3 regions of the Streptomyces sp. AM 4-1-1 genome follow, and region 3 is predicted to be linked to each of the others. Evidence: predicted binding sites of a transcription regulator. Region 3 holds the regulator's gene; each other region holds the start of a gene.
What was found. Region 3 encodes HrcA, which represses chaperone genes, less so after heat shock. Its sites were predicted from a motif close to TTNGCACTCNGNNNNNCNGAGTGCNAA; they were not measured.
Positions count from the first base shown of each region.

Region 1: a site for HrcA is predicted at 5,906-5,932, ahead of groES (co-chaperone GroES). Genes of this name have one in related genera too.
Region 2: a site for HrcA is predicted at 2,153-2,179, ahead of groL (chaperonin GroEL). Genes of this name have one in related genera too.

Region 1 covers NZ_CP119145.1:4,687,325-4,697,831, reverse strand. Annotated here, with positions in the region: gene PZB75_RS20005 (WhiB family transcriptional regulator) at 357-692, shown strand; gene PZB75_RS20000 (LysR family transcriptional regulator) at 1,051-1,941, opposite strand; gene PZB75_RS19995 (MOSC domain-containing protein) at 2,031-2,729, shown strand; gene PZB75_RS19990 (SDR family oxidoreductase) at 2,740-3,513, shown strand; gene groL (chaperonin GroEL) at 3,716-5,341, opposite strand; gene groES (co-chaperone GroES) at 5,442-5,750, opposite strand; gene PZB75_RS19975 (polysaccharide deacetylase family protein) at 6,450-7,460, opposite strand; gene PZB75_RS19970 (methyltransferase domain-containing protein) at 7,559-8,806, shown strand; gene PZB75_RS19965 (hypothetical protein) at 8,986-9,351, opposite strand; gene PZB75_RS19960 (hypothetical protein) at 9,427-10,086, opposite strand; gene PZB75_RS19955 (MFS transporter) at 10,346-10,507, opposite strand, start outside.
Region 2 covers NZ_CP119145.1:4,354,903-4,365,409, reverse strand. Annotated here, with positions in the region: gene PZB75_RS18460 (hypothetical protein) at 1-192, opposite strand, end outside; gene groL (chaperonin GroEL) at 339-1,964, opposite strand; gene PZB75_RS18450 (cold-shock protein) at 2,369-2,575, opposite strand; gene PZB75_RS18445 (MoaD/ThiS family protein) at 3,080-3,358, opposite strand; gene thrC (threonine synthase) at 3,409-4,701, opposite strand; SAM riboswitch class I at 4,717-4,843, opposite strand; gene PZB75_RS18435 (glucosyl-3-phosphoglycerate synthase) at 4,996-5,970, shown strand; gene PZB75_RS18430 (trehalose-6-phosphate synthase) at 6,015-7,412, shown strand; gene map (type I methionyl aminopeptidase) at 7,590-8,357, opposite strand; partial or broken gene PZB75_RS18420 (flavoprotein) at 8,656-8,721, shown strand; partial or broken gene PZB75_RS18415 (flavoprotein) at 8,804-9,374, shown strand; gene otsB (trehalose-phosphatase) at 9,480-10,343, opposite strand.
Region 3 covers NZ_CP119145.1:1,872,469-1,882,975, forward strand. Annotated here, with positions in the region: gene PZB75_RS07900 (nitronate monooxygenase) at 1-978, opposite strand, end outside; gene dnaJ (molecular chaperone DnaJ) at 1,157-2,296, opposite strand; gene hrcA (heat-inducible transcriptional repressor HrcA) at 2,297-3,313, opposite strand; gene PZB75_RS07915 (MBL fold metallo-hydrolase) at 3,489-4,217, shown strand; gene PZB75_RS07920 (DUF3097 domain-containing protein) at 4,501-5,340, shown strand; gene hemW (radical SAM family heme chaperone HemW) at 5,380-6,621, opposite strand; gene PZB75_RS07930 (ATP-binding SpoIIE family protein phosphatase) at 7,260-9,176, opposite strand; gene PZB75_RS07935 (long-chain fatty acid--CoA ligase) at 9,421-10,507, opposite strand, start outside.

The DNA of each region.
Region 1 (10,507 bases), 2.8 Mb from region 3:
TCACCTGTGCGGTTGACACTCTCGGACATCTGCCCGAGGGCTTTTTCCACCAACCGCCTCCGCACTCTCAACGACGGTCACTCGAAAGAGTTACGGGTAGGTCCGCCGGGTTCGGCACTCTACGTGAGGGACCGCCTACGGAGGAGAGTGGCGCGGATCATCCAATCGTCAACAGAACCTTCCCAAGGAAATTTACCCCATTTGGCGGGTTTTCTTTCCTTTCTGTAGTGTCTGAGGCTAAATTCGCAAACAGTCATATTTACATCTACTTACACCGTAGTTGTACGGTCATGGCGAGGCTCAAAGGACGGCCTGCGGGCCGTCTCCGACTCAGCACGGTTTCGAGGGGACTAGCAATGGCAGACTTTTCCCGCCTTCCCGGACCCAACGCCGACCTGTGGGACTGGCAGCTGCTCGCCGCCTGCCGAGGGGTCGACAGCTCACTCTTCTTCCACCCCGAGGGTGAACGCGGCGCCGCGCGCAGCGCGCGCGAGAACTCGGCGAAAGAGGTCTGTATGCGGTGCCCCGTACGCGCCGAGTGCGCGGCGCACGCGCTCGCCGTGCGGGAGCCCTACGGCGTGTGGGGCGGCCTGACCGAGGACGAACGCGAGGAGCTGATGGGCCGGGCCCGCAACCGGGCGATCGCGGCCTCGGCGCCTTCCGGGGTGGCCGTCGCGTCGGGTCACGGCTGACCCGTACGCCTCACAGGCAACCGAAGAAACGTTCCTGCGGGATCTGTCGCGAACCGTTCTTCCTCCGGGGCTGCAGGGACCGCCACAACCCGTTCCTGCGGGTTCCGGTGGCCCGGCCGGCTCACGTACGCCATGCCGCGCCTCCGCCCGGCCGCGCCCGCCCCACGTGAAGTAACGGGGATGAGGGCCGAAGGACGATCCATCGCGCCCCGGCCGCGCCCTGCCCGGCCCACTTCGCGAAGCACGAGAAGCGAAGTACGGGATACGGGGCGAAGGACGAGGGCCGATGCGCCGCGTATCCCTGTCCGGGAGCAGCGGGCCCCGGACCGCCCACACGTCCGCCTCCTCGCCGTCGGCGTCAGCGCGCGGCGGCCTTCTCCAGCCGGTCCAGTGTGGCGGCCACCGCCGGGACCCGGGCCAGGTCCGGGAGGGTGAGCGCGACGATCTCCCGCTCGATGGCCGGTTCCACCATGACCGTGCGCACCCCCTTGGGGCGTACGGACTCGATCGCCAGCTCCGGGAGCACGGCCACCCCGAGGCCCGCCCCCACCAGGCCGGCCACCGCCGGGTAGTCGTCGGTCGCGAAGTCGATGCGGGGCTCGAACCCGGACTCCTCGCAGACCTCGACGAGCTGCCGGCGGCAGCGCGGACAGCCCGCGATCCAGGATTCCTGTGCCAGTTCGGCGATGCCGACGGTGCCCGTGTCCGCCAGCCGGTGATCTTCCGGGACCAGGCCGATCAACCGGTCGGTGAGCAGCGGACGGACGACCAGGTCGTCCCATTCGGTGCCCGTGGAGCCGTACCGGAACGCCAGCGCGATGTCGCAGTCGCCGTCGCGCAGCATCTCGACCGAGCGCGGCGGTTCGGCCTCGACGAGGGAGACCCGGGTGCCGGGGTGGTCGGCGCGCAGGGCGGCGAGGGCGCCGGGGACCAGGGTGGAACTGCCGCTGGGGAAGGAGACGAGCCGCACCCGTCCGGCCCGCAGCCCGGCGATCGCGGCGACCTCCTCCTCGGCGGCGGTGAGCCCGGCGAGGATGCCCGACGCGTGCCGCACCAGGGCCTCACCCGCCTGGGTGAGCCGCATCTCGCGGCCCGTTCGGATCAGCAGCGCGGTGCCGGCGGACGCCTCCAGGGCCTTCATCTGCTGGCTGACGGCAGGCTGCGTACAGCCCAGCTCGCGCGCGGCGGCCGAGAAGGAACCTGAGGTCGACACCGCGCGCAGAACGCGGAGATGACGGGCTTCGATCACCCTTTGAACATAAGCGATGCTTGGGGCGGACGCGAATTTCCGATGAGCAACTTTGAGCCATGGCTCGATAACGTACGGTCATGACGCTCATGAAGGTGCTGACCGTGAACGTGGGCCGCGCACAGGCGGTCGGCCACACCAACGCCCCCGGCGGTCGCACCGGGATCGACAAACGCCCGGCCGACGGGCCCGTACGGGTGGCCGAACCGGGCCCCGAGGGCGTCGGAGGCAGCGGACTGGCCGGGGACGCGGTGTGCGACCTGCGCTTCCACGGCGGCACCCACCAGGCGGTGTACGCCTTCGCCCGCGAAGAACTCGACTTCTGGGAAAGGGAGTTGGGTCGTCCGCTGGCGAACGGCACGTTCGGCGAGAATCTGACCACGAGCGGTCTGGACGTCAGCGGGGCGAGGATCGGCGAGCGCTGGCGGATCGGCCGGGACCTGGTCCTGGAGGTGACCTCCGGCCGCATTCCATGCCGCACGTTCGCGGGTCATCTGGACGAGCCGGGCTGGATGAAGCGGTTCACCGGAAGGGCCGCGCCCGGAGCGTACCTCCGGGTCGTCACGCCGGGCGAGATCCGGGCCGGGGACCCGATCGAGGTCGTGCGGAGGCCGGAGCACGAGGTGACGGTGGCGCTCCAGTTCCGGGCGGTGACGACGGAGCGCGCACTGCTGCCGCGCCTCCTGGCGGCCGAGGAGGCACTGCACCCCGTGCCGCTGCGCAAGGCCCGCGAGTATGTGGCGGGGCCGGCGACGGCCGGGTGGGAGCGGGTCGGATTCGGGCACTAACGTGCCGCGTATGACGACTGCACTGATCACGGGCGCGACCGCGGGCATCGGCGCCGCCTTCGCACGGCGGCTCGCGGCCGACGGACACAATCTGGTGCTGGTGGCGCGCGACACCGAACGGCTCCGGGACCAGGCCACCGAACTGCACGACCGGCACGGCATCGAGGCCGAGGTGCTGACCGCGGACCTCTCCCGGGAGGACGGGACGGCCTCGGTGGAGGCGCGGTTGTCGGACCGTCGGCAGCCGGTCGACCTGCTGGTGAACAACGCGGGTTTCGGCAACAAGGGCCGCTTCCTGGACGTACCGATGGCCGATGAGCTGACGATGCTGAAGGTGCACTGCGAGGCGGTGCTGCGGCTGACCTCGGCCGCCGCGGAGGGGATGAGGGAACGCGGGCGCGGCGGGGTGGTCAATGTGGCCTCGGTCGCGGCGTTCCTGCCACGGGGCACGTACGGGGCGTCCAAGGCGTGGGTGGTGCAGTTCACCCAGGGCGTGGCGAAGGACCTGGCCGGGTCGGGGGTGCGGCTGATGGCGCTGTGCCCAGGTTTCGTCCGGACGGAGTTCCACGAGCGGGCCGGGATGGGTACGGACAACATCCCGGACTGGATGTGGCTCGACGCGGACAAGCTGGTCGCGGCTGCGCTGACGGATCTGGCCCGCGGCCGGACGGTGTCGATCCCGGACGCGCGGTACAAGGTCCTCATGGGGCTGGCGAAGGTGGCGCCCCGCGGGGTGCTCGGCGGTGTGACGTCGAGGACGGGCCGCAAGTACGGCCCCCGGTGAGCCGTGGGTACGGCCCTCGGCGACATGTGGTCCGTGGGTACGGGCGGTACACGAGCCCGCCCCGGACCGGGGAGCGGCGGGAAACGGCCGAGGCCCGGCACCCCCTCCGACGAGGGGGTGCCGGGCCTCGGCCGTCGGCCGTCCCGCCGGGTCCGGGGCGGCGGGCTCGCGTGCCCCGGACCCGGCGGAAGACCGGACCGTGCTAGTGCGAGTGCCCGTGGCCGTGGCCGCCGGCGTCGGCCTCTTCCTCGGCCGGCTTCTCGACGACCAGGGTCTCGGTCGTGAGCAGCAGCGACGCGATGGACGCGGCGTTCTCCAGGGCGGAACGGGTGACCTTGACCGGGTCGATGACGCCGGCCTTGACCAGGTCGCCGTACTCGCCGGTCGCGGCGTTGAAGCCCTGGCCCTTGTCGAGCTCGGCGACCTTCGAGGTGATGACGTAACCCTCAAGGCCGGCGTTCTCGGCGATCCAGCGCAGCGGCTCGACGGCGGCGCGGCGCACGACCGCGACACCGGTGGCCTCGTCGCCGGTCTTGCCGAGGTTGCCCTCCAGGACCTTGACGGCGTGCACCAGAGCGGAGCCACCACCGGAGACGATGCCCTCCTCGACCGCGGCGCGGGTCGCGGAGATGGCGTCCTCCAGACGGTGCTTCTTCTCCTTCAGCTCCACCTCGGTGGCGGCGCCGACCTTGATCACGCACACGCCGCCGGCCAGCTTCGCGAGGCGCTCCTGGAGCTTCTCGCGGTCCCAGTCGGAGTCCGTGGACTCGATCTCGGCCTTGATCTGGTTGACGCGGCCGGTGACGTCGGCGGAGTTGCCGCCGCCGTCGACGATGGTCGTGTCGTCCTTGGAGACCGTGACGCGGCGGGCGGAGCCCAGTACGTCCAGACCGGCCTGGTCGAGCTTGAGGCCGACCTCCTCGGCGATGACGGTCGCGCCCGTGAGGGTGGCGATGTCGCCGAGCATGGCCTTGCGGCGGTCACCGAAGCCGGGGGCCTTCACCGCAACGGCGTTGAAGGTGCCACGGATCTTGTTGACGACCAGGGTCGACAGGGCCTCGCCCTCGACGTCCTCGGCGATGATCAGCAGCGGCTTGGAGCCACCCGCCTGGATGACCTTCTCCAGCAGCGGGAGCAGGTCCTGGATCGAGCCGATCTTGCCCTGGTGGACGAGGATGTACGGGTCGTCGAGGACGGCCTCCATACGCTCCTGGTCGGTCACCATGTACGGGGACAGGTAGCCCTTGTCGAAGGCCATGCCCTCGGTGAAGTCCAGCTCCAGGCCGAAGGTGTTGGACTCCTCGACGGTGATGACACCGTCCTTGCCGACCTTGTCCATCGCCTCGGCGATCAGCTCGCCGACCTGGGTGTCCTGCGCGGAGAGCGCGGCCACGGCGGCGATGTCGGACTTGTCGTCGATCGGGCGGGCGGTCGCGAGGAGTTCCTCGGACACGGCCTTGACGGCGGCGTCGATGCCCTTCTTCAGGGCGGCCGGCGAGGCGCCCGCGGCGACGTTGCGCAGGCCCTCGCGGACGAGCGCCTGGGCCAGCACGGTGGCGGTGGTGGTGCCGTCACCCGCGATGTCGTTGGTCTTGGTCGCCACCTCCTTCACCAGCTGGGCGCCCAGGTTCTCGTACGGGTCGTCGAGCTCGACCTCGCGCGCGATGGTGACACCGTCGTTGGTGATGGTGGGAGCGCCGAACTTCTTGTCGATGACGACGTTGCGGCCCTTGGGGCCGATCGTCACCTTCACCGTGTCGGCAAGCTTGTTGACGCCGCGCTCAAGGGCGCGACGGGCGTCCTCGTCGAACTTCAGAATCTTCGCCATGGGCTGTTTTCTGTCCTCTCAAACGAACTGCGCCCCCGACCACCCGGCTGGATACTTCGCAGGGGGCCAGGGGCGCAGAACAGAAGCAAACGTGGGTGAACTACTTCTCGATGATCGCGAGAACGTCGCGGGCCGAGAGGACGAGGTACTCCTCGCCGTTGTACTTCACCTCGGTGCCGCCGTACTTGCTGTACAGCACGACGTCACCGGTCTTGACGTCGAGCGGCAGACGCTCGCCGTTCTCGAAGCGGCCGGGGCCCACGGCCAGGACGACGCCCTCCTGGGGCTTCTCCTTGGCAGTGTCCGGAATGACCAGGCCGGAGGCCGTGGTCTGCTCGGCGTCGAGCGGCTGGACCACAATGCGGTCCTCGAGCGGCTTGATCGCAACCTTGGAGCTGGCGGTCGACACGATCCGGTCTCCCCCTTCGGAGATCTCACGGGGTTTAACAGTCTTGGGTGGGCGACCAGGGTCGATCCGTCGTCGCGGGTGCCGGACCTGTCCTGTCGCGCAATCCTGCTGGCACTCTCCAGTGGGGAGTGCCAGAAGTGAGACTATGACCGCGGTTAGCACTCGGTCAAGCGGAGTGCCAATTCTCGCGCGTGGCGTCAGTGCCCCCGGTCGGGTGTTCGACCCTGGGTCCGGCTTGCCGTGCGGACCGCCGAGCCGCGTCCGCCCCTGGCCGTCGGCGTCGGCGCGGGCCCCGTGCGGGCTCCCCCCGGCGCGCCGCTCCCGTCTCCGGTACGGCCGTCGCCCCCATGAGGGCAACGCGTGAACCGGCCGGGCCGTTCCGTGCGGTGGTACCGGCACGCCGGGAGCCCCGGCCCGCCCCGGGCCGTCCCGGTCCCGGGACGGCCCGGGTGCGCCTCCTGGGCCGCCCTGCGGGCCAGCCGTTCGATCGGGCCGACCGACTGCGCGCAACCCGCCGTGAGGAGCGCACCGGCCACCAGCAGCCCGGCCAGCAGCCGGTGCGCCCGCCTCATCCGGCGTTCCCCGTGACGGATTCCGTCGTACCGGACGCCCTCGCACCGGCCCCCGTCACGCGGGGCCCTGCCGCACCGGCCCCCCTCGCACCGGATGACCTCGCACCCGATGTCCCCGTGGCGGATCTCATACGTAGTCCTCCAGCTTCGCCACGGCGTAGCCCTTCGCCGTGACGATCTTCATGACCTGCCGGATCAGGTCGGGCATGCTGCCCTTCCACTCGTCGCGCCCGCGGAAGTGGGTGAGGATGATGTCGCCGGGGTGCAGGTCCCGGTCCCACTCCCGGTATTCCATGTGGTCGGGGAACACCTCCTCGGCCCAGAGCGGCACGGCCCTGATCCCGCAGGACTTCGCGATGGTCAGGGTGGCGCGGTTGTAGTTGCCGTAGGGCGGCCGCAGCAGCGTGGGGCGCTTGCCGAACTGCTTCTCGATGATGTCCTGCTGGCCGCAGATCTCACGTTTCTGCGCGGCGTACGAAAGGCCGGGCAGGTAGGGATGGTTGAGGGTGTGGTTGTTGATGGTGACGCCCCGGCGCTGCGCGTCCCGGAAGTAGCCGTAGTTGTCGTTGACCTCGTAGTCGCTGAGGAAGGCGCTGTACGGGATCTGCAACTCCGTCATCATCCGCAGGAGTTCGGGGTCCTTCTCGGCGCCGTCGTCCATCGTCAGGAAGACGATCCGCTCCGTGGTCGGGACGGTGGTGAAGACGGGCGGCAGCGAGGCGTCGTCCTCGACCTCGAAGCCCTTGCGGCTGGTGATGCGGGGCTTCTCCAGGGGCGGGGCGGGGGCGACGAGCGGGGTACCGGCCAGTCCCCACTTCCGGGCCGCCGCGACGCGCGCGGCCTGGGCCCGTTTCATCCTCTCGGCGTACGCGGTGAGGGCGCGGGCGGGGTCCGCCTGCCCGGCCCGGGCGCCGGGACGGGCGGGCGGTGGCTCCACCGCCCGCCCGTCGGCGCCGTTGCTCCCGGCTCCGGCGGCGCATCCGGAGCCCGCCGCGGCGACCAGGAGCGCGGCCAGGACGGAGAGCGCCGGCCGGCGTCGGAGCGTACCCGGCACACGCCGGCCACCCCCCGCACGCCGGCGGGAGCCCGGTCTGTGCCTCTTCATGGCGAATTTATCCTTTTGTCGTACAAGCTGCATGGCGCCGCATCCTGCCAGGGCCGCTCCGTCATTCCGTACCGACACCGCGACCGGGCCCACCCGGTCCCCCGCCTGGCTCACACCGGGGCTGGCCCACAATGGGCCGGGTGAACGCTCTCCCCCCGGCCGGTACGCCCGACGCTCCCGACCCCCTCGCCGCCTTCGCCGCCCTGCGCACCCCCGAGGGGGCGGCGCTCCTGGCCGAGCTGCGGACGCACGACCCCGCCCAGGAGCTGGCCACCGCGACCCGGCTGCGCCGCGCGCACCCGGCCCCGCTCGTCTCCGCGGCGCTGGCCCAGGCGCGGCTGCGGCAGCGGGCGGCGGCGAAGTTCGGCGCCGAGGACGCGTACCGGATGTTCTTCACCCCGAACGGCGTCGAGCAGGCGACCCGCACCTCGGTCGCCGCCCATCGCGCGCGGCGGTTCGCGGAGCAGGGGGTGCGCACGGTGGCGGATCTGTGCTGCGGGATCGGCGGCGACGCGATCGCCCTCGCCCGGGCGGGCATCCGGGTACTGGCCGTGGACCGTGACCCGCTGACCGCCGAGGTGGCACGGGCGAACGCCACCGCACTCGGTCTGGACGGGCTGATCGAGGTGCGGTGCGCCGATGTCACGGAGACCGACACCACCGCGTACGACGCGGTCTTCGTCGACCCGGCCCGGCGCGGCGGGCGCGGCCGGATCTTCGACCCGGAGGCGTACTCGCCGCCGCTGTCCTGGGCGGTCGGCACGGCCCTCGGGGCGCCGCGCGCCGCGCTGAAGATCGCGCCCGGCATCCCGCACGAGGCCATCGCGCCGCAGGCCGAGGCGGAGTGGATCTCGGACGCCGGTGACGTGAAGGAGGCGGTGCTCTGGTTCGGCGAGGGCTTCACACCCGGTTCGTACCGCGCGACCCTGCTCCCGGCACGGGCCGGCCTGTGGGCCGCCGCCCCGCTGCCCGCTCCGCCGGTCGGCCCGGTGGGACGCTATCTGTACGAGCCGGACGGCGCCGTGATCCGGGCCCATCTGGTCGCGGACGTCGTGGAGCGGTGCGGCGGCAGGCTGTTCGACGAGATGATCGCGTACGTCACCAGCGACGAGCCCTACGAGTCCCCGTACGCCACCGGATATCGGATCACCGATCAACTTCCCTTCAACGTGAAGCGGTTGAAGGCCCTGTTGCGGGAGCGCGAGGTGGGCACGCTCACGGTCAAGAAGCGCGGCTCGGCCGTCGAACCGGAGGAGCTGCGCCGCAGGATGAAGCTACGGGGTCCGAATTCGGCCACGGTGTTCCTGACCAGGGTCGCGGACGCGCCGACGATGCTGCTGGGCCACCCGCTGAACGGACCCGGCAGCCTGCCGGTCTGAGGCGGCGGCCGACGGCCGGTGCCCGCGGTCACCGGGTGCGTGCGGGTACGGGCGGGCGGCTACGGGTGAGGGCGGCTACGGGCGCGCGGCGCGCACCGGCTCCGGCGGTCCGTGCGCCGCCCCGGCGGCGGGCCGCCCCGGCGACCGTGCCCGCGAGCGCCGGCCGCACCCGCCCCGGACTACGCCAGGTCCGTCAGCTCGTCCGCGTACACCTGGGAGAGCGGCTGCGGGCCCACGTACTGCTGGCAGTTGCACTGCCCCGACTCGAAGCGGACCGGCTTCTTCTTCTCGTCCCAGGCCGTCGGCACCTCGACCCGCTCATGGCACTTGCCCTGCTTGTCGTGCTTGGCGAGATGGTGCGTGCAGCCGCACACCGGCTCCGGCGGCCGCTGCGCCGCCTCGACGGCCAGCCGCTCCTCCTTGTCCGCCTCCAGCAGCTCAAGCCTGCGCGTGTGCCGGTTGCGCAGGGCGGTACGGACGTTGTCGACCGCCCACCCGAAACCGCCTGTCCAGAACAGGATGAGTACCCACCAGTACCACTCCATGTGCCACCCTCCCCCGTGCGTGGTCCGTTACCCCGCCAGGATAGGCCGGACATCGGCGGGCGGCCCCACGCGGCGTCAGCGGTGGGCGCCGCCCCCGGTGGATATCAGCGGTACGGCCGGCCCGCCGACCAGCACCCGCGCCACCCAACGGCGGTGGGCGAGCGCCCTGACCACGCCTATCAGCCCGGTCAGCCAGGCGATGACCCCGAATCCCATGTCTCGGGCGACCATTCCGTAGGTCTTCTCGCCCGCTTCGGCGCCCGCCGGGACGGTCACGCACAGATACAGCCCGAGCGCGCACAGGGCGTACGAGGACAGCAGCCGGACGAGGCCGACCCGGTGGGCGTGGAAGGCCGTGTCGGCCTCCGGGTCCCGGTCCAACCCACCCCAGTCGTCCAGGAGTTGCCGGACCTCGCGGTCCTCGCGCAGACCGGCCACCACGAAGGCGACCGACGGCACCATGAAGCAGGCGCCGAGCCCGACACAGATCAGCCCGAGGCTGATGGTGATGATGTCGTACGACTCCTCCAGCGAGACGATCGCCGTCCCCACCAGCGACCAGCCGAGCGCGCACAGCGCGGCCGACAGCCACAGCGTCCAGAGCCGCCCCGCCCCCACGTACATTCTGACCAACTCCCGCAGCACGACCGCCCGGTCGGTGAGCAGCGCCTCCCGGTCGGGCCAGGAACGGATGCCCACGGGCGGCGGAGGCGGCGGCAGTGGTCGGCGAGACATGGGCAGAGACTACCGACCGCGCCACCGGCCGCTTTTCCCCTCCCGGACCTTCGCGGCAACCATGGCTCGCATCCGGCGGGCGCCCGGCGGGCGTTCGTGGGGCATTCGGCGCGGACGCGGCCGACGGAGGTGCGGGGGCGGCGCGCGGCCGGGGCAGCGGTCGCCGGACCCGGCCGCCCCGTCCGCGCTCATGCGTCGCGCCCCTTCCTCGCCCGTACGCCGGACTCGCCCGCACGCCAGGCCCATCCGCGGGCCGGGCTCACTCGTGTGCCGGGCGGATGTGCCCCGGGTCGGCGCCTTCGGCGACACCGTTCGGAGCGCCCTCCCGCACGGTCACCGCGTCAGCCACCCGGTCCGGCGCCGCCTCCCCGGCTCCCCGGCGGGTGTCCCGCGCCGGGAGCAGGAGCAGGGCCGCCAGCGC
Region 2 (10,507 bases), 2.5 Mb from region 3:
CCACTTGAGCATGCACGGGATGCCGACCGGCGCGGCTCCCACCCCCTGAGCGCCCCGGCGCCGCGATGCCTGCCGCCGCAACGCCCGCCGCAGCTTCCGCCACGACGACCGCCGCGACTCCCGCCCCACCATCCCGGCCACGACCCCGGCGACAATCCCGGCGACCAGGGCGGACAACACGATTCCCATCATTCCCGCATTGAACCAGTCAGCGGCTCCGAGGCCACCGGCGGCCGAACCGGGCCCGGAACGCGACATGCCACCGGCCCCCGGGAAAGTCCCGGGGGCCGGTGGCGGCACCGTTCGAAGGGTGCGCTGGAGCTGCTGATCCTCGCGGATCAGAAGTCCATGTCACCGCCCGGCATGCCGCCCGGAGCGCCGCCGGCGGCGGCCTTCTCCGGCTTGTCGGCGATGACGGCCTCGGTGGTGAGGAAGAGCGCGGCGATGGAGGCCGCGTTCTGCAGCGCGGAGCGCGTGACCTTCGCCGGGTCGATGATGCCCTCGGCGATCATGTCGACGTACTCACCCGTCGCGGCGTTCAGGCCGTGACCGATGGGCAGGTTGCGCACCTTCTCGACGATGACGCCACCCTCAAGACCACCGTTGACGGCGATCTGCTTGAGCGGGGCCTCAAGGGCCAGCTTCACGGCGTTGGCACCGGTGGCCTCGTCGCCCTGGAGCTCAAGCTTCTCGAAGACGGCGGAAGCCTGGAGCAGAGCCACGCCACCACCGGCGACGATGCCCTCCTCGACGGCGGCCTTCGCGTTGCGCACCGCGTCCTCGATGCGGTGCTTGCGCTCCTTCAGCTCGACCTCGGTCGCGGCACCGGCCTTGATGACGGCCACGCCGCCGGCCAGCTTCGCCAGGCGCTCCTGAAGCTTCTCGCGGTCGTAGTCCGAGTCGGAGTTCTCGATCTCGGCACGGATCTGGTTGACGCGACCCTGGACCTGGTCGCTCTCACCGGAGCCGTCGACGATCGTGGTCTCGTCCTTGGTGATGACGACCTTGCGGGCGCGGCCGAGCAGGTCGAGCCCGGCGTTCTCCAGCTTGAGGCCGACCTCCTCGGAGATGACCGTGCCGCCCGTGAGGATGGCGATGTCACCGAGCATGGCCTTGCGGCGGTCGCCGAAGCCCGGAGCCTTGACGGCGACGGACTTGAAGGTGCCACGGATCTTGTTGACGACCAGCGTCGACAGGGCCTCGCCCTCGACGTCCTCCGCGATGATCAGCAGGGGCTTGCCCGACTGCATGACCTTCTCCAGCAGCGGAAGGAGGTCCTTCACGTTGCTGATCTTGGAGTTGACGATGAGGATGTACGGGTCGTCGAGCGACGACTCCATGCGCTCCATGTCGGTGGCGAAGTACGCCGAGATGTAGCCCTTGTCGAAGCGCATGCCCTCGGTGAGCTCAAGCTCCAGACCGAAGGTCTGCGACTCCTCGACGGTGATGACGCCTTCCTTGCCGACCTTGTCCATCGCCTCGGCGATGAGCTCGCCGATCTGCGTGTCGGCGGCGGAGATGGAGGCGGTCGAAGCGATCTGCTCCTTGGTCTCCACGTCCTTGGCCTGCTCCAGCAGGGCGGCGGAGACGGCCTCGACGGCCTTCTCGATGCCGCGCTTGAGGGCCATCGGGTTGGCACCGGCAGCGACGTTGCGAAGGCCCTCACGGACGAGCGCCTGCGCGAGAACGGTGGCGGTGGTCGTACCGTCGCCGGCGACGTCGTCCGTCTTCTTGGCGACCTCCTTGACCAGCTCCGCACCGATCTTCTCGTACGGGTCCTCGAGCTCGATCTCCTTGGCGATGGAAACACCATCGTTGGTGATCGTGGGGGCGCCCCACTTCTTTTCGAGGACGACGTTCCGGCCCTTGGGGCCGAGGGTCACCTTGACGGCGTCGGCGAGCTGGTTCATCCCGCGCTCGAGGCCGCGCCGCGCTTCCTCATCGAACGCGATGATCTTGGCCATGTGAAGTGGTCCTCCCAGAGGGTCCCTCCCATGTCAATGCCATGGGGGAAGGGGTGGATTGCTCCGGACCGTGTGGCGCCCGCGACGGACGGCCTGCGTGCCCGACGGTTCCTTGCCCCGCCTGGCCTGCGGGCCTCACCGACCCGGTCCTTCTGTCACTCTCAACGTCAGAGTGCTAACGCCAATGATTAGCACTCGACCCCTTCGAGTGCAAGCAGCCGTTCCTGTTTGTGGACAGATGCGCGGCCGTTTCCCGGGCCCGCGCGGCCGGAAACACGCGCTGCCCGGCGGGCGCGGTGACGGAGACGGGACGGGCGCACGCGGACGCGCGGAGGGCTCGTACCCTGGGGTACGAGCCCTCCGTGCGTGAGAGATGTGGTGACCGACGACCGGCCGCGGCCGGCTCAGCCGACAGCGAGCTTGACCATGTCGGCCTGGGGCCCCTTCTGGCCCTGCGAGATCTCGAATTCAACTCGCTGACCCTCTTCGAGGGTGCGGTATCCGTCCATCTGGATCGCGCTGTAGTGGACGAAAACATCCGCACCACCGTCGACCGCGATGAAGCCGTACCCCTTCTCCGCGTTGAACCACTTGACGGTGCCCTGAGCCATGCCTAACTCCCCTATTACTGGCCCTTGCACGGAATCCGCACTTCGCGGACCCGGGTCAGACCTGACACCCTCCGAACAAGAGAGGGTGTGCGCCGGAACGCGTCGACCGCGGCCGAATGTATCTGCCCAACTGCCCTCTGCAACAGGTCAATCCGACGAGAATTCTGGGCACGGGCGAACACCCGAAACAAGGGGAATTCGTGAGGACTCAGGGCAACCCGGGCCAGACAAAGGCCACTTAGCACTCAATGGGGTCGCGCACTTTGGCTGCTTCTTGTCGTACGGCGGCGCAATCACATGCGCGGACGCCGCGAGCAGCGGAGGGGGCTACCCACACTCTACCCCTCTCAACCATGCGAATTGCCCCCTCCGTCAGTTGCTCGGAGAGGGCAATCCAATGATCGGACATGTGCGACCGGACACGATTGGTCAGTTATGAGAGATCAGATATCGACGATCACATGGCGGCCGGTCCGGTGATGATCTTCCGGTATTACGGGGATGTCAGCAGCCGCCCGCTACGGCCGGAATGATCGAAATGCCCGCGCCGTCCGGGGTGACGGCGTCGAGGCCGCCCTCGAAGCGGACGTCGTCGTCGTTCACGTACACGTTGACGAAGCGGCGCAGCTTGCCCTGCTCGTCCAGCACGCGGGCGGCGATGCCCGGGTGGTTCCGCTCCAGGGACTCGATGACCTGGGACAGGTTCTCGCCCTCGGCGGGGACCTCCGACCGGCCGCCCGTGTAGGTACGGAGAATGGTGGGGATGCGGACCTTGACGCTCATGAGGGGTGCCTTCCTGGGATCTCGGGGGTCGTCGTCGTGCGGCGGCGGGCTCAGGCGCTGCCGAGGCCCGCGTCGCGGAACGCGTCCAGGCTCGGCCGGATCGTGGCGCTCAGGCCGGTCGTCGGGGAGACGGCGTCCAGCGTCTTCAGCCCGTCCCCGGTGTTCAGGACGACGGTGGTGAGCGTCGGGTCGAGCACACCGGCCTCGATCAGCTTCTTGGTGACACCGACCGTCACTCCGCCCGCGGTCTCCGCGAAGATGCCCTCGGTGCGGGCCAGCAGCTTGATCGCGTCCACGATCTGCTCGTCGTCGACGTCCTCGACCGCGCCGCCGGTCCGGCGCGCGATGTCCAGGACGTACGGGCCGTCCGCCGGGTTGCCGATCGCCAGGGACTTGGCGATGGTGTTCGGCTTCTGCGGGCGCACCACGTCGTGACCGGCCTTGAAGGCGGCGGAGACCGGGGAGCAGCCCTCGGCCTGGGCTCCGAAGATCTTGTACGGCTTGTCCTCGACCAGGCCGAGCTTGATCAGCTCCTGGAGCCCCTTGTCGATCTTGGTGAGCTGCGATCCGGACGCGATCGGGATGACGATCTGGTCGGGCAGCCGCCAGCCCAGCTGCTCGCAGATCTCGTACGCCAGGGTCTTGGAGCCCTCGCCGTAGTACGGGCGGAGGTTGACGTTGACGAAGCCCCAGCCCTCGCCGAGCGGGTCGCCGATCAGTTCCGAGCAGAAGCGGTTGACGTCGTCGTAGTTGCCCTCGATGCCGACCAGCTCACCGCCGTACACCGCGGCCATGACGACCTTGCCCTGCTCCAGGTCGTGCGGGATGAACACGCAGGAGCGGAAGCCGGCGCGGGCGGCCGCGGCTCCCACCGCGCCCGCGAGGTTGCCCGTGGAGGAGCAGGAGAGGGTGGTGAAACCGAAGGCGCGGGCGGCCTCGACGGCGATCGCCACGACCCGGTCCTTGAAGGAGTGGGTCGGGTTGCCCGAGTCGTCCTTGACGTACAGGGCGCCGGTGACGCCCAGCTCGCGGGCCAGGTTGTCGGCCTTGACCAGCTTGGTGAAGCCGGGGTTGATGTTCGGCTTCCCGGCGACGTCGGCCGGAACGGGAAGCAGCGGCGCGTACCGCCAGATGTTGTCGGGCCCTTCCGCGATGCGCTTCTTCAGCTCATCGGGGCTGCCGGTCGGCAGGTCGTACGCCACTTCGAGCGGCCCGAAACAGGACGCACAGGCGAAAAGGGGACCGAGTTCGAATCGCTCGCCGCACTCGCGGCAGGAGAGGGCTGCGGCGGGACCGAGGTCCACGGAAGAATCGATGTTCGTTGCGACAGTCTGCACAGCCATGATGGCGAGGCCCTTTCCTCATCTTCCTCGTGACGCGTTTCGCCACGAGACGGAATTGGCACCTACCCCACCGACCTTCGCGGTCGGCAGGAGGGTTGCCGGGGCTTCAACGGGCCGTTCCCTCTGCCCCTCTGGATGAGCGGTATGGCACTGGACCATGGATCCAGGCGTTTTTTCGCGGAACGACCCCGACATGCGACGGTGATCCGCGTTGTTCAAGACTGTAACCGAAGCACTGGACTGTTGAGATAGTCGTCCGAACCGCGAGATGCGTCACATAAGGGAGTTCCGACCGTGCTGGAAGAGGTGGAACGCTGGCTGACCAGGCGTTCCTGGTCGGCCGACGAGCGTCCGGCGCAGCGGCTCCCGGCCGCCAAGGCGCGGGCCGAGTCGGCCGGCCCGAGGGGCGCGGGGGGCGGCGCCACCGTGAGCGTCGTGCTGCCCGCGCTGAACGAGGAGGCGACGGTCGGCGCGATCGTCGCCACGATCCGGCGCGAGCTGATGGAGAACATCCCGCTGGTCGACGAGCTGGTGGTGATCGACTCGGGTTCGACGGACGCGACCGCCGAGGTGGCCAGGCGGGCCGGCGCCCGGGTCGTGCACCGGGACACGATCCTGCCCCGGCTGCCCGCGTCCCCCGGCAAGGGCGAGGTCCTGTGGCGGTCACTCCTGGTCACCAGTGGGGACATCGTCTGTTTCGTCGACGCCGATCTGCGGGAGTTCTCCGCGGACTTCGTCTCCGGCATCGTCGGCCCGCTGCTCACGGACCCCGAGGTGCAGTTCGTGAAGGCCATGTACGACCGTCCGCTGGGTGACGAGGCGGGCCAGGGCGGTCGCGTCACCGAACTGGTGGCCCGGCCGCTGCTCAATCTGCACTGGCCGCGGCTGGCCGGGTTCGTGCAGCCGCTGGGCGGCGAGTACGCGGTCCGGCGGTCCCTCCTCGAACGGCTGCCCTTCCCGGTCGGTTACGGAGTGGAGCTGGGCCTCCTCGTCGACGCCCTGCACACCGTCGGTCTGGACGCGCTGGCGCAGGTCGACGTCGGGGTCCGCAAACACCGCCACCAGGACGGCCGGGCGCTGGGCCGGATGGCGGCGGCGATCTACCGGACGGCACAACTGCGCCTTTCCCGGGGCTCGTTGGTACGCCCGGAGATCACGCAGTTCGAGCGGGGCGAGCACGGATTCGTACCGCGTACCTACCCCGTGGACACCGAGGAACGGCCGCCGATGCTGGAGATGCCGGAGTACCGATCGCGCCACGCGGCGTGACGTGGGACGTTTGGGTGGAGCAGGTTCGGGCTAGGTTCGGTGACATGGTCTCCGAGCACGCCAAGGCACAGGTACTCGTCGCGTCCAACCGCGGCCCCGTCTCGTACACACTGCGCGACGACGGTGAGCTGGACTCGAAGCGGGGCGGGGGCGGGCTGGTGTCCGGCCTGTCGGCGATCGGCTCGGACGCCGACTCGCTGTGGGTGTGCGCGGCGCTCGGCGAGGGCGACCGCGAGGCGGTCGTGCGCGGGATCGGCGAGCCGGGTGTCCGGATGCTCGACATCGACCCCGAGGTGCACGCCGACGCGTACAACGGCATCGCGAACTCCGTGCTGTGGTTCGTCCACCACCTGCTCTACCAGACCCCGATGGAGCCGGTGTTCGACGCCCGGTTCCGGCGGCGGTGGGCGTCGTACGAGGCGTACAACCGGGCCTTCGCCGATGCGCTCGCCGAGGAGGCCGCCGAGGGCGCCTCGGTGCTGGTGCAGGACTACCACCTGTCGCTGGTGCCGGGGATGCTCCGGGAGCTGCGCCCCGACCTGCGGATCGGGCACTTCTCGCACACCCCGTGGGCGCCCGTCGACTACTTCCGGCTGCTGCCCGACGACATCGCCGAACAGCTGCTGCGCGGCATCCTGGGCGCGGACCGGGCGGCGTTCCTGACCCGGCGCTGGGCCGACGCGTTCATCAGCTGCTGCACGGAGATCCTGGGCGGCACGGGCGGCACCAGGATCGGGGTGCACGGCCTCGGCGCGGACGCGGACTTCCTGCGCAGGCGCGCGCACGAGCCGGACGTGGACCAGCGGATGGCGGCGCTGCGCGAGGAGATCGGGGGCGACGCCGACCGCAAGGTGATCGTGCGGGTGGACCGCACGGAGCTGTCGAAGAACATCGTGCGCGGCCTCCACGCCTTCCGCCAGCTCCTCGACGAGCACCCCGAGTGGCACGGGCGGGTGACGCACGTGGCGTTCGCGTATCCGTCGCGGCAGGACCTGGCGGTGTACCGCGACTACACCTCACAGGTGGAGTCGGTGGCCGCGCAGATCAACGCCCGGTACGCGGCGCCCGGCTGGATGCCGGTCCTGCTGCACGTCAAGGACGACTTCGCACGTTCCCTCGCGGCGTACCGGCTGGCGGACGTGGCCCTGGTCAACCCGATCCGCGACGGCATGAACCTCGTCGCGAAGGAGGTCCCGGTGGTCTCGGACGACGGCTGTGTGCTGGTGCTGTCGCGCGAGGCGGGGGCGTACGAGGAGCTGGGCGACGACGCGATCGTGGTGAACCCGTACGACGTCTCCGCCACGGCCGACGCCCTGCACGAGGCACTGCTGATGGACGACACCGAGCGGGCGTCGCGCACCGAACGGCTGGCCGCCGCGTCGACGGCGCTGCCGCCGCAGCAGTGGTTCCTGGATCAGCTGGAGGCGCTGCGCAAGGAGTGACGGGGGTGACGGGGTGACGGTCGAGCGTCCTGTGTGCGCCGACGCGCGATCCGCTCCGCGGTCAAGGCGCGTGGCCGCCCGCACGGGCGCTCGACGCCGGTGGGAGCCTGTGTCCGCCGCCCGTTCGTCCCGGGAGAGGCCGCCATCGTCCGCCGACGCGTGTGAGCGGGTTCGAGGTCACGGCAGGGTGAGGATGCGGGGACCGTCCCGGGTGATGGCGACGGTGTGTTCGATGTGGGCGGCCCGGCTGCCGTCGATCGTGCGCAGGGTCCATCCGTCGGGGTCGGTGCGGTAGTCGTCGCGTCCTCCGGCCATGAGCATGGGTTCGATGGCGAGGGTGAGGCCGTGGCGCAGGGCGAAGCCGCGGCCGGGCCGTCCGTGGTTGGGGACGTAGGGGTCTTCGTGCATCTGACGGCCGATGCCGTGGCCGCCGAAGTCGGCCGGCATGCCGCAGCGAGCGGTGCGGGCGACGGTGTTGACGGCGTGGGAGATGTCCCCGATGCGGTGGCCGACGGTGGCGGCGGCGATGCCGGCGTCCAGTGCCCGCTGGGTGGCGGCGATGAGTTCCAGATCGGCGGGACGGGGGGTGCCGACGGTGAAGCTGATCGCGGCGTCGCCGGTCCAGCCGTCGAGTTCGGCCCCGCAGTCGATGCTGACCAGATCGCCGTCGCGCAGGCGGTAGTCGTCGGGGATGCCGTGCACGAGGGCGTCGTTGACGGAGGCGCAGATCACCCCCGGGAAGGGGGTGGGGGCGAAGGAGGGCTGGTAGCCCAGGAACGGAGAGCGCGCCCCGGCCTTGGTCAGGACGGTGCGGGCGGCTTCGTCGAGCTCGCGCAGGCGGACCCCCACGGCTGCGGATCGGCGGGCGGCCGCGAGGGCCTGGGCCACGACGCGTCCGGCCTCACGCATCGTCTCCAGTGCCGTGTCGGTCTTGATCTCCACCATGGTCGTGACTCCCTGCGATGCGACGTCCCCAATACTTATACCGGTATTAGTATCACGGACATAGTGGAAGTCTCTCTGGGGTCGCGAGAGCGCCGACACGGGGAGCGGTCCGGGGCCGTGCCCCGCGAGGGCCGGCGGTGATCGCGGCACGATGGATGTGGCAGCGGTGGCCGGGAGTCGGCTGCCGACAGGGTTGTCCGGGGACGTCGCCGTACGCTGCGTGGACCGCACCACTTCAGCCGTCGACCGGCAGTTCGCGAGTGAGCGACCAGCCCGCCCCCGGACCGAGAAGCCGTTCCTGTACGTCGTCGTGTGCGCGGCCGGAATCGCCGACGACGCCGGCGAGCTGATCACGGCCGCCCAGCGGGCCACGGCCTTTCGTTCGGGTCAGGCCGGATCAGGGAGCGGGCTCCGCTGCCGTGCGCCGCAAGGCGGAGGAGGGAGTCATGGCGGGTCATGGCGGAGCCGTGCCGACCGACGGCAACGCCGCGAGATGTGTTGCCGGAGCCCGCGAGCCCGGCCCGACCCGAACGAAAGGCCCAAACTGGGAGGTGGGTGTCGTCGCCACCCCGCAGGGCCTCGGCTTCATCGACACGGCGGCGGTCGAGGAGCAGACCGGATACCCGATCCGCTCGGCCTCGCGCGCGCCGGGCGAGCCTCGACCGCTGCCGCCCCGGACGCCGTCGCGGTGGCCACGGCCACCTTCGACACGATCGACACACGATCAACAAGTGGGCCGCCGGGGCGTTCGACACCCTGGCCCTGGCCCTGGCCCTGGGCATCCTGTGCGAGGCCCACGGCTTCGGCGTCCCGACGGCGGTCCTGCCGTACCTGAACGCGGCCCAGGCCGTCCGGACCGCCTATCGGCTGAGCCCGGACCGGCTGAGCGGGACGGGCGTCCTGATCAGCTCGCGAAAGACCCACGAACCCGGAACCGGTGGCCGTCCGGACCGCTTCCGCCGGGAGGCGGCGCTGGAACCGCTCACACCGCTCACACTCTGGCCGTTCGGCCCCTGACCGCTCGGCCCCGCCTGATCGGCGCCGCCCGGCTCGTGACAGCCCCACTGCGGAGGGGTGACGAGCGAAGGGGCCGTAGCCGGGGCAGAAGGCCGCCGTTGATGATCAGTTGCTGTCGGACATGACCCCGGCCAGGGCCGACAGGAAGTCGACGACGGCGGGCGGGCCGGAGAGCAGCAGGTCCGCCCGGTCCGCCAGTTCGGGCACCTCGGCGCTGCCGCTGCACACCAGCAGGCCAGGGATGCCGTCGGCGCCCTCGGCGCGCAGCCGTTCCACGGCGGCGTACGCGGCGAGGTCGCCGAGGTCGTCCCCGGCGTACAGGACGGATTCTGCGTCCACCTCACGCAGGTACTCCGTGAGGGCCACGCCCTTGTCCATGCCGGGCGGGCGCAGCTCCAGGACGAGGCGGCCCGGTTCGACGATCAGGCCGTGTTCGGCGGCCAGTTCGGTGAGGGGATCGCGCAGGGCGTCGAACGCGGCCTGCGGGTCGGCGGCGCGACGGGTGTGGACGGCGAGGGCCTGCCCCTTCTCCTCCACCCAGGTGCCCTGCCAGGAGCTGAACCGGTCGAGGAGGGTGGGGAGTTCGGCGCGTACGGCGGTGACGCCGGGGTGCGGGGCGGGGGCGTGGACGGCGTCGGTGGCGGCGTCCCAGCGTTCGGCGCCGTAGTGGCCGAGTACGACGAGGTGGTCGAGCCCGGCGACTCCGGCGAACCCGCCGTGCCGGACCGCGACCGCCGCCGGGCGTCCGGTGATCACGGCGATCGAGGCGACCTTCGGCGCGAGCGCGACGAGCGCGGGCACGGCGCCGGGATGGGCCCTGGCCTGTTCCGGGTCGGGCACGATGTCGGCGAGGGTGCCGTCGAAATCGAGGGCGACGACGGCCCGGTCGGGGCGGGCCAGAAGCGCTTCGAGCCCTTCTCGGCCGGCCTCGGTGGTCGGAGCGGGCAGTGCTGCGGGGGTGCTGACCATGGGTCGACCCTATCGGCGCCCCGGGCCACCGGCCACGGGGGGAACGGCCGGACGGGGTGAGTGGGACGTGCGAGGTGGGTGGAGGCGGGTGAGGTGGGTGGAGATGGGGTGGGTGGAGGTGGGTGAGGTGGGTGGAGGTGGGTGCCAGGGCGCTCCCAGGTTCG
Region 3 (10,507 bases):
GTGGCCCTGGCCCGCCCACAGCGCCATGCCCTGGGCGTCCCCCGCCTTCGCGGCGGCCTTGCGCAGCCCGCTCGTCAGATGGTGCACCTGGGGGTACGCGGCCGGGGCGTACGGGCCGTGTTCCCGCATGAAGCGGTTGACCAGCCCCCGGGCGGGGCGCCCGGAGAACGCCCGGGTCAGGGCGGTCCGTACGAAGAGCGGATTGGTCAGCGCCTGCTTGTGCAGCGGATGGGCCCCGGACTCGGGACAGCCCAGGAACGCCGTGCCGAACTGCGCCGCCTCCGCGCCCGCCGCCAGCACCGCCGCGATCTGCGAGCCGCGCATCAGTCCGCCCGCCGCGATGACCGGCAGCTGTGAGGTCTCCCGGACCTGCGTGACGAGGGAGAGCAGCCCGATGCCGGTGTGGTCGGTCTGGGGGTCGTCGCGGTGCGTCGACTGGTGGCCGCCCGCCTCGATGCCCTGGACGCAGACCGCGTCGGCGCCCGCCCACTGGGCGGCCTGCGCCTCCTCGGGCGTGGTGACCGTGACGACGGTGAACGTACCGGTCCTGGCGAACGCGTCGAGGGTGTCGCGGGTGGGGCAGCCGAAGGTGAAGGAGACGACCGGGACCGGGTCCTCCAGCAGGATCGCCAGCTTCGCCTCGTAACCGTCGTCGTCGCCCGCCGCGTCCGGGTCGCCGAGCGGGGTCTCGTACCAGGCGGCCTCGCCCGCGAGCTGGTGCCGGTACACCTCGACGGCGCTCGGGTCGCCGAGACCCGACTGCGGCATGAAGAGGTTGACGCCGAACGGGCTACCGGTCAGCGCGCGTACCTGCTTGATCTCGTTGTACATGCCGTCCGCCGTCTTGTACCCGGCGGCGAGGAAGCCGAGCCCACCGCCCTCGGCGACGGCCGCCGCGAGCTGCGGGCATGACGCTCCGCCCGCCATCGGGGCCTGCACGATCGGATACCGGCAGAGATCGGTCAACGCGGAGGACATGTCAGCATCGTGTCACGTCCCGTGCGGGCCCCCGCATCAGGCCCCGCGGGCGCGTGGAGGAGGCGGACCGGGTCCCGGGCGGTCGTCGCCGGCCCGGCCCGGACACACCGACCGCCCGCCGGTCCATGACCTGCGGGCGGTACGGGAGTTCGGCCGGGCTGCCCGGCCATCGGGCGCGTCAGCGTCCGTTGAAGGCGTCCTTCAGCCGGGAGAACAGGCCCTGCTGCCCCGGCTGGAACTGCCCGAGGGGCCGCTCCTCGCCGCGCAGCTTCGCCAGCTCCCGCATCAGCCGCTCCTGCTCCGGGTCCATCTTCGACGGGGTGACCACCTCGACGTGCACGATGAGATCGCCACGGCCGCCGCCCCGCAGATGCGTGATGCCGCGCCCGTGCAGGGGAACCGACTGGCCGGACTGGGTGCCCGGCCGGATGTCGACCTCCTCCGGACCGTCCAGCGTCTCCAGCGGCACCTTCGTGCCGAGCGCCGCCGCCGTCATCGGGAGGGTGACCGTGCAGTGCAGATCGTCGCCGCGCCGCTGGAACACCGTGTGCGGCAGCTCGTGGATCTCGACGTACAGATCGCCGGCCGGGCCGCCGCCGGGGCCGACCTCGCCCTCACCCGCGAGCTGGATGCGGGTGCCGTTGTCGACACCGGCCGGGATCTTCACGGTGAGCGTGCGCCGGGAGCGGATGCGTCCGTCGCCGGCGCACTCCGGGCACGGGGTCGGCACGACCGTGCCGAAGCCCTGGCACTGCGGGCAGGGCCGCGAGGTCATGACCTGGCCCAGGAAGGACCGGGTGACCTGGGAGACCTCGCCACGGCCGCGGCACATGTCACAGGTCTGGGCGGAGGTGCCGGGTGCGGCGCCCTCGCCGTTGCAGGTCGCACAGACGACGGCCGTGTCGACCTGGATGTCCTTGGTCGTGCCGAACGCCGCCTCGGCGAGATCGATCTCCAGCCGGATCATCGCGTCCTGGCCGCGCCGGGTGCGCGAGCGGGGCCCGCGCTGCGACGCCGTACCGAAGAACGCGTCCATGATGTCGGAGAAGTTGCCGAAGCCCCCGGCCCCGAAGCCGCCCGCGCCACCGGCGCCGCCCGACGAGGACAGCGGGTCCCCGCCGAGGTCGTAGACCTGCTTCTTCTGCGGGTCCGACAGCACCTCGTAAGCGGCGTTGATCTCCTTGAACCGCTCCTGGGTCTTCGGATCGGGGTTCACATCCGGGTGCAGCTCGCGCGCGAGCCGCCGGAATGCCTTCTTGATCTCGTCCTGAGGTGCGTCGCGGCGCACGCCGAGTACGGCGTAGTAGTCCGTGGCCACTTACGACTCCGCCAGGATCTGTCCGACGTAACGTGCCACTGCGCGTACCGCTCCCATCGTTCCGGGGTAGTCCATGCGGGTCGGTCCGACCACGCCGAGTTTGGCGACTGCTTCGTCGCCCGAACCGTAGCCGACCGCGACGACGGACGTGGAGTTGAGCCCCTCGTGGGCGTTCTCGTGCCCGATACGTACGGTCATGCCCGGGTCCGTCGCCTCGCCGAGCAACTTCAGCAGCACGACCTGCTCCTCCAGCGCCTCCAGCACCGGCCGGATCATCACGGGGAAGTCGTGCCCGAAGCGGGTGAGGTTGGAGGTGCCGCCGATCATCAGCCGCTCCTCCGTCTCCTCGACGAGGGATTCGAGCAGGATCGACAGCACCGTGGCCACCGTGCCACGGTCCTCGCTGTCGAAGGATTCCGGCAGGTCCTGCACCAGCTGCGGGACGTCCGAGAAGCGGCGTCCGACGACCCGGCTGTTGAGCCGGGCCCGCAGATCGGCGAGAGAGGTCTCACCGAACGGCGCGGGGCAGTCGATCATGCGCTGTTCGACCCGGCCGGTGTCCGTGATCAGGACGAGCATCAGCCGGGCGGGCGCCAGCGACAGCAGCTCCACGTGCCGCACCGTCGAGCGGGTCAGCGAGGGGTACTGCACGACGGCGACCTGCCGGGTCAGCTGCGCCAGCAGCCGTACCGTACGGCCCACCACGTCGTCGAGGTCGACCGCGCCGTCGAGGAAATTCTGGATGGCCCGGCGCTCCGGTGGCGACAGGGGCTTGACGCCCGCGAGCCGGTCGACGAAGAGGCGGTAGCCCTTGTCCGTCGGAATGCGTCCCGCGCTGGTGTGCGGCTGGGCGATGAAACCCTCGTCCTCCAGCACCGCCATGTCGTTGCGCACCGTGGCCGGGGAGACCCCGAGCTTGTGCCGCTCCGTGAGCGCCTTGGAGCCGACGGGCTCCTCGGTGCCGACGTAGTCCTGGACGATGGCGCGCAGCACTTCGAGTCTGCGTTCACTGAGCACCGCGCACACCTCCCACTGTCGTTCCTCGGTGGTTCTCCGGAATTCCTTGGCACTCTGTGCGGGTGAGTGCCAACGAGTCCTCCGGTCAGTGTACGGGGGTGGGGTGGGGGCCGGGCAAGGGCGACCGGCCAGGCCACCCCGGGGCCCGGCGGACCACTGTCGATAGCGTCGTCGTATGAACGTCTCTTGGGAAGAGTCCGGCTGGGAGCGACTTGGTGAAGGCGTGGGCCGGCGACGGCTCCCGGGGTGGGACGCGACGGTCACGCTGGTGGCCGGAGCGGACGGGGTGCTGCTCTGCGACACCGGCTCGACGCTCCGGGAGGGCGTCGAACTGCGGGGCCGGGCCGAGGCGCTGCTCGGCCGGAGGGTGACGCATGTCGCACTGACGCATCCGCACTTCGACCATGTGCTGGGCACGGCGGCCTTCGCCGGGGTCGAGGTGTACGGGGCGGTCGGGATCGCGGACCGGCTGAGGCGCGGGTCGGAGGAACTGTACGCGGACGCGGTGCGCCACGGCGTGCCCGAACGGGAGGCGGCGGAGGCCGTCGACACGCTGGTGGTCCCGCGCCACGAGGTGTCCGGGGAACGGACGCTCGATCTGGGCGGTGGCCGTCGGCTGCTGCTCGCCGCCGTCGGACCGGGACACACCGGGCACGATCTGGCGGTGCTGGTGCCCGGGGCGGCGGGCGGCCCGGCCGTGGTGCTCTGCGGCGACCTGGTGGAGGAGTCCGGCGAACCGCAGGCGGGCCCGGACGCGGTTCCCTCCCGGTGGCCCGCCGCGCTGGACCGGCTGCTGGCGCTGGGCGGCGAGAGCGCGCTGTACGTGCCGGGGCACGGGGCGGTGGTGGACGCGGCGTTCGTGCGGGCGCAGCGCGATCTGCTGGCGGACCGCTTCGGCGGGTGAGGGGCGGGAACCGGGGCTGACCGCTTCGGCGGGTGAGGGGCGGGAACCGGGGCTGACCGCTCCGGCGGGTGAGGGGCGGGAACCGGGGCTGACCGCTCCGGCGGGTGAGCGGTGAGCGGCGGACGGCCGGGGACGGGGCGCTTCGGCGTGCCGTCAGCTTTCGCGATCCACGGCCGTTCCCGTCCCACGGCTCCCCCGCTTCGGGGAACGGGCTCCCGACACCCCGCGACGCCGCTCGCCGATCCGCACTCCCTGTCGCGGGAGAGGCCGTTATCGTCGTGCAATGCGCAGCTACCAACCGGACCTGACTCCGCCGTGGAAGAGGTCCGCCCCCGTGCCCGAGGTCCCCGCCGATCCCGATCTGGTCGTGGAGGAGGTCTCGACGGGCTTCTGCGGTGCGGTGGTCCGCTGCGAGAAGACCGCGCAGGGACCGACGGTGACCCTGGAGGACCGGTTCGGCAAGCACCGGGTGTTCCCGATGGAGCCGCGCGGGTTCCTGCTGGAGGGCAGGGTCGTCACCCTCGTACGCCCGTCGGCGACCGCGCCCGCACCGGTCCGGCCGTCCCGTACGGCGTCGGGTTCGGTGGCGGTTCCCGGGGCGCGGGCCAGGGTGGCACGGGCCGGGCGGATCTACGTGGAGGGCAGGCACGACGCGGAGCTGGTCGAGCGGGTCTGGGGCGACGATCTGCGGATCGAGGGGGTGGTCGTGGAGTATCTGGAGGGCATCGACGACCTCCCGGCGATCGTCCGCGAGTTCGCCCCCGACGCGGGGGCCCGGCTCGGGGTGCTGGTCGACCATCTGGTCCCGGGGTCGAAGGAGTCGCGGATCGCCGCCCAGGTCTCGGACCCGGACGTGCTGGTGGCCGGACACCCGTACATCGATGTCTGGGAGGCGGTGAAGCCGTCGTCGGTGGGGATCGCGGCCTGGCCGGTGGTGCCGCGCGGGCAGGACTGGAAGACGGGGGTGTGCCGGGCGCTGGGCTGGCCGGACAACACGGGCGCGGCCTGGCAGCACATCCTGTCGAGGGTCCACTCGTACCGCGACCTGGAACCGGCGCTGCTGGGCCGGGTCGAGGAACTGATCGACTTCGTCACGGCGCCGGAGGACCAGCGGCGGGGATGAGACGGGACCGGTGAGGTCCGTCGCCGGTCCCGGCCCCGTTCAGTCCACCAGGTCCCGCACCACCGCGTCCGCCAGCAACCGCCCGCGCAGCGTCAGCACCGCGCGCCCCTCCCCGTACGGCTGCTCCTGAAGCAGTCCGTCCCGGACCGCGCGCCCCGCCGCCGCGAGTCCCGCGGGGGCCAGCAGGGAGAGCGGGCAGCCGTCCACGAGCCGCAGCTCCAGCAAAATGCGTTCGACCCGGCGGTCCTCGTCGGAGAGGACTTCGCGCCCGGCACCGGGCGACCGCCCCTCGGACAGGGCCTGCGCGTATGCCCCCGGGTGCTTGACGTTCCACCAGCGCACCCCGCCGACGTGGCTGTGGGCGCCGGGGCCCGCGCCCCACCAGTCGGCGCCGCGCCAGTACAGCTCGTTGTGCAGGCAGCGGCCCTCGGGGGTGCGGGACCAGTTGGAGACCTCGTACCAGGAGTAGCCCGCGGCGGCCATCGTCCCGTCCGCGATGAGGTACCGGTCGGCGTGCGCGTCGTCGTCCGTCATCGGGATCTCACCGCGGCGGATGCGGCGGGCCAGCCCGGTGCCTTCCTCGACGATCAACGCGTACGCCGACACATGGTCGGGGCCGGCGCCGATCGCCGCGTCGAGGGAGGCCCGCCAGTCGTCGTCGGTCTCCCCCGGTGTGCCGTAGATCAGATCGAGGTTGACGTGCTCGAAACCCGCCTCCCGGGCCTCGGCGACGCACGCCTCGGGCCGGCCGGGGGTGTGCTTCCGGTCCAGGATCTTCAGCACGTGCTGCCGGGCGCTCTGCATGCCGAAGCTGATCCGGTTGAATCCCCCCTCCCTGAGCGTCGCCAGGTACGCCGGACCGACCGACTCCGGGTTGGCCTCGGTGGTGATCTCGGCGTCGTCCGCGAGCCCGAACTCGTCACGGATCGCCCCCAGCATCCGTACGAGATCACCGGCCGCGAGCAGTGTCGGCGTGCCGCCTCCGACGAACACCGTGCGGACCGGGCGCGGGTCGTCACCGAGGACCTTGCGGGCTTGGCGGACCTCCTCGATCAGATGCGCGGCGTAGTTGTCCCGGGAGGCCAGGGCGCCCCCGGAGCCGCGCAGCTCGGTGGCGGTGTACGTGTTGAAGTCGCAGTAGCCGCAGCGGGACGCGCAGTACGGCACATGCAGATAGAAGCCGAGCGGCCGGTCGGCGGCGCCTTCCAGGGCATGGCGGGGCAGGGCCCCGTCCTCGGGCACGGGTTCACCATCGGGCAGTACGGAAGGCATACCCACCATTGTCCCTCGCCGCCGACCGGACCGGGCCCGCCACCGGTTCGGCCGGCCCGCGCGGGCCGGCCCAGGGCGAACCCCGTCCAGGGCGGAGCCGGCCCAGGGCGGGACCGGCCCAGGGCGGAGCCGGTCCAGGGCGGGACCGGCCCAGGGCGGAGCCGGTCCAGGGCGGGACCGAATCGGTGGCGGGCCCGGTCCGCGGCCGGCCTTGTCCAGGGCGAACCCCGTCCAGGGCGGACCAGGTCCGGAGCGGGCCCGGTCCCGAGCGGGCCTGGTCCCGAGCGGCCTGGTCCGGAGCGGGCTTGGTCCGGAGCGGGCCCGGTCCCGAGCGGCCTGGTCCCGAGCGGCCTGGTCCGGAGCGGGCCTGGTCCCGAGCGGCCTGGTCCCGAGCGGCCTGGTCCGGAGCGGGCTTGGTCCGGAGCGGGCCTGGTCCCGAGCGGGCGGGCAGTGGCACGCCGCAGCGCCCGATCCACCGGGTCCCGGCCCGCGTGCCCGATCTCCCCGGGTCCCGGCCCGCGTGCCCGATACCCGGGTCTTCCGGCCCGCGTGCCCGCCCCCGGCCGCCGGTCTCAGCTCGGCCGGTCTCAGGTCGGCCGGTCTCAGGTCGGCCGGTCTCAGGTCGGCCGGTCTCAGGTCGGCCGGTCTCAGGTCGCCTGGAGCACCAGCAGCGCCAGATCGTCGTCCGGGGGCCGTTCCGCGAACTCGTGCACCGCCCGGTTGATCCGGTCCGCGATGCCCTCCGCGGTCAGCCCGGTGCAGCTCGCCAGCGCCTTGGCCAGGCCGTCCCCGTCGTCGAACATCACACTCCCCGAGCGGCGCTCCGTCACCCCGTCCGTGACGCACAGCAGGCTGTCCCCCGGCGCGAGGTCGAAGGTCTGGCACTCGTACGCGACGTCCTCGACGATCCCGAGGAGGACCTGCGACTCGGCCGCGGGGCGCACCGTCGCGTCGGGGCGCAGCAGCAGCGGCAGCGGGTGTCCCGCGCTGGCCAGGGTGCAGCGCGCGCCGCCCCCGGGAAGCGGTACCAGCTCCCCGTACAGCAGGGAGAGGAACCGGGACTGGGTGCCGTCCGGGATCTGCTGGCCGCCCGCGCCCGCCGCCGCGACCATCAGGGCGGCGGCCTCGGCGGCCTCCATGGCGTCGTCGAGGAGCAGCCGGTTGAGGCGGTCCAGGACCTCGCCGACGGCGTACCCCTCGCGGGCCAGCAGTCGCAGCCAGGGCCGGGCGAGGCCGGTGACGACGGCGGCCTCGGGGCCGCTGCCCTGGACGTCACCGAGGACGAAGCACCAGCGGTCGCCGGGGCACGGGAAGATGTCGTAGAAGTCGCCGCCGACCACACCGTCGTCGCTGGGTTCGTAGACGAGCGAGCTGGTGACGCCGGGGATCTCGGCGACCTTGCTGGGCAGCAGTCCGCGTTGCAGGATGCGGCTGATGGTGGCCTGCCGGGTGTACTGGCGGGCGGCGCCGACGGCGAGACCGACCCGCCGTACGAAGTCCTCGATGAGGGCGGTCACTTCGTCGGGGACCCGGGCGATGCCCTCCCGGCCGAGGAGCACGGCGCCGAGGACCCGGTCGCCGGCGGCTATCCGGTAGGCGAGGGCGACACCCTCGCCGCCCTTCAGCCCCGCGTCCTCGGGCCAGGGCAGCCGCACCGGGCCGGTCCCGACGATGCCGGGCAGCCGGAGGGGTTCCTTCTCCAGCGCCGCGCGCAGCTGCTCGGTGACCGACTCGTCGCTGTGCCAGACGCGGGCGAGCCGGGGCAGCGCCGCCGGGCCGCCGCCCTCGCTCTCCAGCCAGACCGCGCACCAGTCGGCGAGGCGGGGCACCAGCAGTTGCGCGGCGAGCGCCGCCACTATGTCCTCGTCGAGCTGGCCGGCGAGCAGGTCGGACGCCTCGGCGAGGAAGGAGAGGGCGCCGCGGCTCGCCCGGTCGGCGTCCTCGCGGGCGGTGCGCCGGGGCGTGGGGGCGAACAGCTCCTCGCCGTTCGGGCCGGTCCTGGTGCCGGGCTCCGCGGAGGGGTCCGGGTAGGCGTGCCAGTCGTCGACGGGCAGCCGGGCCCAGACGGTCTTGAGGCCGGTGCGGTAGGTGATGCCCCAGCATTCGGTGATCCCGGCGACGAGTTGCAGCCCTCTGCCGTACTCGGCGGGGCCGGGGCGGCCGCTGGGGTCGGAGACATGCGCCAGGTCGGGGCGTTCGCTGCGTACCGAGCGGGCGGGGTGGTGGTCGGCGACCTCCAGTACGAGGGCCGCGGGCTGCTCGTCGGTCGCGCCCTCCAGCCGGGCGACCAGCTCGACGGCGGTTCCGGCGTGCACCACGGCGTTGGTGACCAGCTCGTTGGTGACGATCGCCGCGTCGTCGAAGAGCCCTTCGCTGAATCCGGCGGCGGCGGGCAGGCCGGTCGCGGCCCACTCGGCGAGCACGGCCCGGACGAACTTGCGGGCGGCGGACGGGGCGAGGGAGTTTCCGGGCAGGCTGGTGCGGGCGACCGGCAGCGGCCCCTCCTGTCCTGCGGAACTCTCGGGACGGTGAACGGTGTCCCGCTGCAAGGGAATTGGTCCCACGGTGCGGCTCCTGACCGTTTCTCACTATGCGCGCCGCTGACGATACAGACAGAGTGACAGACTGACCCTGCCCATAAGCGTCGAGTTACCGAAGTGGGCGTGGGTCAACGGTTCACGGCTCGTGGGCCGAAGCGTGACACAGTGACGCGGACGGAGCCGGTGGCCCCGTCCGCGTCACGCGCACTCGACGGCTCCCGCCCAGATGGTACGGGCGGTGCGGGTGCGTCAGGTAGGGCAGGTGGGGTCAGGCCTCGCGGGCGCCCACGTACATGTCCTCGATCAGGTCCTTGTACTGCCGCTCGACGACCGGCCGCCGCAGCTTGAGGCTGGGGGTCAGCTCACCGTGTTCGATGTCGAGGTCACGGGGCAGCAGCCGGAACTTCTTGACGGTCTGCCAGCGCTGGAGTCCCTGGTTGAGCTGCCGTACGTACCCCTCGATGAGTTCCACGACCTGTGGTGAGGCGACCACGTCGGCGTACGAGGCGCCGGCCATGCCGTTCTCGCCCGCCCACTGCAGGATGGTCGGTTCGTCGAGCGCGATGAGCGCGGTGCAGAAGTTCCGGTCGGCGCCGTGCACCAGGATGTTCGAGACGAACGGGCACACCACCTTGAACCGGCCCTCGACCTCGGCCGGGGCGACGTACTTGCCGCCCGACGTCTTGATCAGGTCCTTCTTGCGGTCGGTGATCCGGAGGAAACCGTCCGCCGACAGCTCGCCGATGTCCCCGGTGTGGAACCAGCCGTCGGCCTCCAGCGCCTCGGCCGTCCTCTCGGGCAGTCCGTGGTAGCCCTCCATGATGCCGGGGCTCCGCAGGAGGATCTCGCCGTCGTCCGCGATCCGCACCTCGGTGCCGGGGAGCGGCTTGCCGACCGTGCCGGTGCGGTACGCCTCGCCCGGGTTGACGAAGGAGGCGGCGCTGGTCTCCGTGAGCCCGTATCCCTCAAGGATGTGGATGCCCGCGCCGGCGAAGAAGTAGCCGATGTCGGGGGCGAGCGCGGCGGACCCGGAGATGCAGGCGCGCAGCCGGCCGCCGAACGCTTCGCGGATCTTGGCGAACACGAGCTGGTCGGCGACCTTGTGCCGGGCGCCGAGGCGGAACGGTACGGAGGCCCGGCCGGTGCGCCGGAAGTTGTCCTGGGACACCTCGGCGTACTCGCGGGCGACGCCTGCCGCCCACTGGAAGATCTTGTACTTGGCGGCGCCCCCGGCCCGCGCCTTGGCGGCGACCCCGTTGTATACCTTCTCGAAGATACGGGGGACGGCGGCCATGTACGTCGGCTGGACGACCGGCAGGTTCTCGATGATCCGGTCGACGCGGCCGTCCACGGCG